Regions from separate parts of the Streptomyces sp. 2A115 genome, predicted to be linked through region 1. Evidence: riboswitches for the same ligand, from Rfam matches in the RefSeq annotation. Region 1 holds a riboswitch; the other holds the start of a gene.
What was found. Region 1 has a riboswitch for glycine ahead of gcvT (glycine cleavage system aminomethyltransferase GcvT). Riboswitches for the same ligand answer to the same signal wherever they lie in the genome.
Positions count from the first base shown of each region.

Region 2: another riboswitch for glycine. It lies ahead of gcvP (aminomethyl-transferring glycine dehydrogenase); the one in region 1 lies ahead of gcvT (glycine cleavage system aminomethyltransferase GcvT).

Region 1 is NZ_JBQQCG010000012.1:10,311-13,710, reverse strand. Features, by position in the region: gene ACTWQR_RS13160 (enhanced serine sensitivity protein SseB) at 1-252, opposite strand, end outside; gene ACTWQR_RS13155 (AAA family ATPase) at 418-1,113, opposite strand; glycine riboswitch at 1,315-1,429, shown strand; glycine riboswitch at 1,430-1,536, shown strand; gene gcvT (glycine cleavage system aminomethyltransferase GcvT) at 1,571-2,698, shown strand; gene gcvH (glycine cleavage system protein GcvH) at 2,786-3,163, shown strand; gene glyA (serine hydroxymethyltransferase) at 3,177-3,400, shown strand, end outside.
Region 2 is NZ_JBQQCG010000042.1:9,528-12,927, forward strand. Features, by position in the region: partial or broken gene ACTWQR_RS30990 (DNA polymerase IV) at 1-1,118, shown strand, start outside; gene ACTWQR_RS30995 (PRC-barrel domain-containing protein) at 1,088-1,462, opposite strand; glycine riboswitch at 1,567-1,662, shown strand; gene gcvP (aminomethyl-transferring glycine dehydrogenase) at 1,839-3,400, shown strand, end outside.

The DNA of each region.
Region 1 (3,400 bases):
CACGTACGCCTGCCCGTCGAGCTCCATCGTCGGCAGGTCGAGCGGGCCGCTGTGGGGTCCGCCGCCGTTGGGCAGCGGCACCCAGAGGAAGCTGCGGGCGAGGACCTCGACGATCCGGGCGCCCGCCGAGGCGACGCCCAGGGAAGCGGCGAGCACCGCCTCCAGCTCGTTGCCGGGCCAGCCCGCATGGGGGTGAGGGTGCGCCTGTGCCGTGAAGCCCTGTTCCGGGATGCCCTGTGCCGGGATGTCCATCTGCCTACCGCCTGCTCGAACCGCCTTCTGCGGCTGACGAGATTACGCGTACGCGCCCTCGGCCGCAGAAGTCGATCCCCGGTCGCCGAAGTGGACCCTCAGCCTCCGCGGCCGGCCTCGGTGGTCGGCGTCGATGGACGGCATAGGTAGCCGGCCCGGATGGCCTCAGTCGCCGAAGTCGATCCGCCGCAGCACGTCCGCCGCGGCCCGGTCGATGAGGACCGCCGAACCGCAGCCGTCCGGGAGGTCCCCCTTCTCCACGGAACGCAGCAGCCGGGCGACCGCGCCGCGGTGCCGCGCGAACGCGTACCGCGAGACGCCGCGGCCGCGCTCACGCTGGCCGTCCAGGGCCGTGCCGGGGTCGACGTCGAGCAGCAGCAGGTGCAGGGTGCCGCCGCGGCGCCGGGCGTCCCGCGCCAGCCAGCTGCGCACCCAGGCCTGTGTACCGCAGTCGTGCACGACGACGCCCTCGCCGGAGCGCAGGGCACGGCGCAGGCCCGCGTAGTGCGCTACGCGGACGAGGGGGCGGTAGACCGCGTACGGCAGAAAGCGGGACAGGCGGCCGTCCCAGCGGTCGCGGGTGTCCTGGGAGTCGATGCGCCTTCCCGTCACGGCGCGGCGCATCAGGGTCGACTTGCCGCTGCCCGGCAGGCCCGTGACCACGACCAGGTCGGCCGCGCCGAAGAGGAGGCCGTGCGGGCTGTGTCCCGCGCGCTCCCGCAGATCGCGGACGACGGGCGCCGGAAGCGGGCCGCACGCCTCCTTGGTCGGGGCAGCGGGTTGCTTGGGCAGCGCGAGGGCCGCACTGGTCGCGCCGGTCGCGTACGCCGTGGTCCTGTTCACCCTGTTCGTCCTCCCCATGGGGTCGGAAGACCCATCCCCGTCGAGTGTAAAGAGAAGGTAATGCGCGGCACCCCTCGTTTCTGTTCTTGTCCTGCCACAGGCCCGTTACAGATCACTGTGGATGCCCGTGGCCCCTGTGCGGAAGCTGTGCGGAGGACTCCCCTGCCGCGCGGCCCGGATGCGTGCAATGATGTGCGCGCCAACTGCATACCGGCCGCTTGAATCCGCGCGGGAGAGTTCCGGGTACCTGTACACGCACGTGTACGAGTGCCCGGGCGCCGAAGGAGCAAGTCCCTCCCTTGAATCTCTCAGGCCCCATTACCGCGCGGGCGAGGCACATCTGAAAAGCGAGCCGCTGACCTGTGGCTCCACCCAAGGTGCAAACCATCGACCCTTCCGGTCATGGTGAACCTCTCAGGTTCCGATGACAGATGGGGAGGAACGACCTCGCCGTCATGCCTTGGGAGCCCCACCGATGAGCAGCAACACGCCCGTTGAACCGCGCCGCACCGCCCTCGATGCCCTGCATCGCTCGCTCGGCGCGACGATGACCGACTTCGCCGGCTGGGACATGCCCCTGCGATACGGCTCCGAGCGCGACGAACACCTCGCGGTACGCACCCGGGCCGGCCTCTTCGACCTTTCCCACATGGGCGAGATCACGGTGACCGGGCCGCAGGCGGCCGCGCTGCTCGACTTCGCGCTGGTCGGCAACATCGGGAGCGTGAAGGCCGGCCGCGCCCGCTACACGATGATCTGCCGCGAGGACGGCGGCATCCTCGACGACCTGATCGTGTACCGGCTCACGGAGACCGAGTACATGGTGGTGGCCAACGCCTCCAACGCCCAGGTGGTTCTCGACGCGCTCGTGGAGCGTGCCGAGGGCTTCGACGCCGAGGTCCGCGACGACCGCGACGCGTACGCCCTCATCGCCGTCCAGGGCCCCGAGTCCCCCGGCATCCTGAAGTCGCTCACCGACGCCGACCTCGACGGCCTCAAGTACTACGCGGGCCTGCCCGGCACGGTCGCCGGCGTCCCGGCCCTGATCGCGCGCACCGGCTACACCGGCGAGGACGGCTTCGAGCTGTTCGTGGCCCCGGCCGACGCCGAGAAGCTGTGGCAGGCGCTGACCGAGGCGGGAGCCCCGGTCGGGCTCGTGCCCTGCGGGCTGTCCTGCCGGGACACCCTGCGCCTGGAGGCGGGCATGCCGTTGTACGGGCATGAGCTGAGCACCTCGCTCACGCCCTTCGACGCCGGTCTCGGCCGGGTCGTCAAGTTCGAGAAGGAGGGCGACTTCGTGGGGCGGGAGGCCCTCACCGAGGCCGCCGCCCGTGCCGAGGCCGAGCCCCCGCGCGTCCTCGTCGGCCTGATCGCCGAGGGCCGCCGCGTCCCGCGTGCCGGATACCCGGTCGTCGCCGAGGGCAAGGTCATCGGCGAGGTCACCTCCGGCGCCCCCTCCCCCACCCTCGGCAAGCCGATCGCGATGGCGTACGTCGACGCCGCGCACTCCGCGCCCGGCACGGCCGGCGTCGGTGTGGACATCCGGGGCAGCCACGAGCCGTACGAGGTCGTGGCGCTGCCGTTCTACAAGCGTCAGAAGTGACACAGGGCACATCCGCCCAGCTCACCACCACGCCCGCGTCATAAGCACTGTCATCAGCACTCCCCCGCGTACAGGAGAATTCAGGCCATGAGCAACCCCCAGCAGCTGCGCTACAGCAAGGAGCACGAGTGGCTGTCGGCCGCCGAGGACGGCGTCTCGACGGTCGGCATCACCGAGCACGCGGCCAACGCCCTCGGCGACGTCGTGTACGTCCAGCTCCCCGAGGTCGGTGACACGGTGACCGCGGGCGAGACCTGCGGCGAGCTGGAGTCGACCAAGTCGGTGAGCGACCTGTACGCGCCCGTCACGGGCGAGATCACCGAGATCAACCAGGACGTCGTGGACGACCCGGCACTGGTGAACACCGCCCCGTTCGAGGGCGGCTGGCTGTTCAAGGTGCGGGTCTCGGAGGAGCCGAAGGACCTGCTCTCCGCGGACGAGTACACCGAATTCTCCGGCAGCTAAGGACTCCTGACCGATGTCGCTTCTGAACCAGTCCCTGCACGAGCTCGACCCGGACGTCGCCGCCGCCGTCGACGCCGAGCTCGACCGTCAGCAGTCCACCCTCGAGATGATCGCCTCGGAGAACTTCGCTCCGGTCGCGGTCATGGAGGCCCAGGGCTCGGTCCTCACCAACAAGTACGCCGAGGGCTACCCGGGCCGCCGCTACTACGGCGGCTGCGAGCACGTCGACGTGGTCGA
Region 2 (3,400 bases), on a different contig from region 1:
CGGCACGGCTGGCCGGGGCTAGGCTGCGCGCCGACATCCGGACGGTGACGGGGCTGACCGGGTCGGTGGGACTCGCCGCCTCCAAAATGCTCGCGAAGATCGCCTCCGAGCAGGCCAAGCCGGACGGACTCGTACTGATAGAGCCGGGGACCGAACGGGCACTGCTCGCTCCCATGTCGGTGCGCATACTGCCGGGCGTGGGGCCCGCCACCGGGGACCATCTGCGGCGGGCCGGGATCGCCACGGTCGGGGAGATCGCCGAGGCGGGCGAGGACGAGCTCGTGAGGCTGCTGGGGAAGTCCCACGGGGTCGGGCTGTACGCCATGGCGCTGGCGCACGACGAGCGGCCTGTGGTGGCCGAGCGGGACACCAAGTCGGTGTCCGTCGAGGACACGTACGACGTGGACATCCACGACCGGGTGCGGGTGCGGATGGAGGTGCAGCGGCTCGCCGACCGGTGTGTGCGGCGGCTGCGGGGCGCCAGGCTGTCGGGGCGGACCATCGTCCTGAAGGTACGGCGGTACGACTTCTCGACGCTGACCCGGTCCGAGACGCTGAGGGGCCCCACGGACGACCCGGCGGTAGTGCGGGAGGCGGCCGGGCGGCTTCTGGAGTCCGTGGACACCACGGGCGGCGTACGGCTGCTGGGGGTCGGTGTCTCGGGGCTTGCCGACTACACGCAGGAGGATCTCTTCGCCCAGGCGCAGGCCGCCGCCGAGGAGCTGGAGCACTCGGTCGAGGAGGAGACGGAGCAGCCGGCCGAGGAGCCCGAGGCGCCCGCCGAGCGTCGGTGGAGTGCGGGGCACGATGTACGGCACGGTGAGTTCGGGCATGGATGGGTGCAGGGGAGTGGGCTGGGGCGGGTCACTGTGCGGTTCGAGACGCCCGACTCCGGGCCGGGCCGGGTGCGTACTTTTCGGACGGACGATCCGGAGCTGGAGCCGGCGGAGCCGCTGCCGCTGGTGGCGCGAAGACCTGGGGGCGCGGGGGAGCAGCTGCCGGGACGGGGTGTGTCCGACGCCGAGCCCGAGACGGCGTAGCCCGCAGCCGAGGCGATTCGGGCCGTGCGGGGCGTTTGTGGCGCTCCTTACGGGACGTCGTCCTTGCCTGCCAGGTGACCGAAGTCGTGGTCCGGGAGCGGGGGAGGGGGCGCCACGTCGAGGCCGTAGTGGTGGTAGAGCTGGATTTCCTGCTCGGGAGAGAGGTGGCGGCCGACTCCGAAGTCGGGGGCGTCCTTGATCAGGGCGCGGTCGAAGGGGATCCGCAGGGCGCCGTCGACGAATTCGCTGGGCTCCAGGGGTACGAAGGCGTCTCTGCTGAACAGGCCGGTGCGTATGGCCGCCCACTCCGGCGCTCCGGTCGCATCGTCGAGATAGACCTCGTCGACGGTGCCGATCTTGGAGCCGTTGCGGTCGAACGCCCTGCGGCCTATCAGGTTGCGCGGATCGATGTCGCTCTGCACGGGCCCTCCTGCTGCTCGCAACTCATCCCTAGGCACTACGAAAGAGCACTTTGAGGTGGGCGGCCACTCGGGGGAACCCCGCTGGTACCCTGGGCAACGGCTGCTGACCCCGTGCGGGAGAGTCCTCCAGGCTTCATCGGAGGCGCCGAAGGAGCAAATCCTCCCCGGAATCTCTCAGGCCCACGTACCGCACGGACGAGGTCACTCTGGAAAGCAGAGCGGGTGCCGACGGCTTCCGCTCTCACCGACGGTGAAAGCCGGTGCGCCTTCGTGGCGGACCGGTGAAACTCTCAGGTTGAGATGACAGAGGGGGAGGCCGTCGGGGTACCCGCGCCGTGGTGCCCCTCGAAGGTCGTCAGACCAGGAGGCCTCCTCAATGACCGCCCATCGCATTCCGCTCTCCGAGCTCGAACAGGGGATCCCCTTCGAGCAGCGCCACATCGGGCCCGACACCGAGGCCCGGGCCAAGATGCTCGCGCAGGTGGGATACGGCTCGTTGGACGAGCTGACGGCCGCCGCGGTCCCGGATGTGATCAAGAACGCCGACGCGCTCGAACTGCCGGGCGCGCGCACCGAGGCCGAGGTGCTGGCCGAGCTGCGTTCCCTGGCGGACCGCAACCAGGTGCTGGATTCCATGATCGGGCTCGGGTACTACGGGACGTTCACGCCGCCCGTCATCCTGCGCAACGTCATGGAGAACCCGGCCTGGTACACCGCGTACACGCCCTACCAGCCGGAGATCTCGCAGGGTCGGCTCGAAGCGCTGCTCAACTTCCAGACCGTGGTCGCCGAACTCACCGGACTGCCGACTTCCGGGGCGTCGCTGCTCGACGAGGGCACCGCGGCCGCCGAGGCCGTGGCGTTGTCGCGGCGCATGGGCAAGAACAAGAAGGGCCTGTTCCTGGTCGACGCGGACGCCCTGCCGCAGACCATCGCCGTGATCGAGACCCGTGCCGAGCCGACCGGCGTCGAGGTCGTCGTCGCCGACCTGAGCGACGGCATTCCCGCCGAGCTGGCCGAGCGTGAGATCAACGGCGTGCTCGTTCAGTACCCGGGTGCTTCCGGTGCCGTACGGGACATCAAGCCCGTCGTCGACCAGGCGCACGGACTGGGCGCCGTCGTCACCGTCGCCGCCGATCTGCTCGCCCTGACGCTGCTCACCTCGCCGGGTGAGCTGGGCGCCGACATCGCGGTCGGTACGACGCAGCGCTTCGGGGTGCCGATGGGCTTCGGCGGACCGCACGCGGGATACATGGCCGTGCGTGAGAAGTTCGCGCGGAGTCTGCCCGGCCGGCTCGTCGGCGTGTCGGTCGACGCGGACGGCAACAGGGCGTACCGGCTCGCCCTGCAGACGCGGGAGCAGCACATCCGCCGGGAGAAGGCGACCAGCAACATCTGTACGGCCCAGGTGCTGCTCGCCGTGATGGCCGGGATGTACGCCGTGTACCACGGGCCCCAGGGCCTCAGGTCCATCGCGCGGCGGACCCACCGTTACGCCACGATCCTCGCCGCGGGACTGAAGGCGGGCGGAGTCGAGGTCGTCCACGAGGCGTACTTCGACACGCTCACCGTGCGGGCGCCCGGGAAGGCCGCCGAGACCCTCGCGGCCGCGCGCGAGGGCGGGGTCAACCTGCACCTCGTCGACGCCGACCACCTGTCGCTCGCCTGCGACGAGACCACCACGCGGGCCCAACTGGGCGCCGTCTGGACCGCGTTCGGCGTGGAGGGCGACATCGAGGCGCTGGACGCGACGGCGGAGGACACGCTGCCCGCCGCGCTGCTGCGCACCGACGAGTACCTCACTCACCCGGTTTTCCACCAGTACCGTTCCGAGACGGCGATGCTGCGCTACCTGCGCCGGCTCGCCGACCGTGACTACGCGCTCGACCGCGGCATGATCCCGCTGGGCTCCTGCACCATGAAGCTCAACGGGACCAC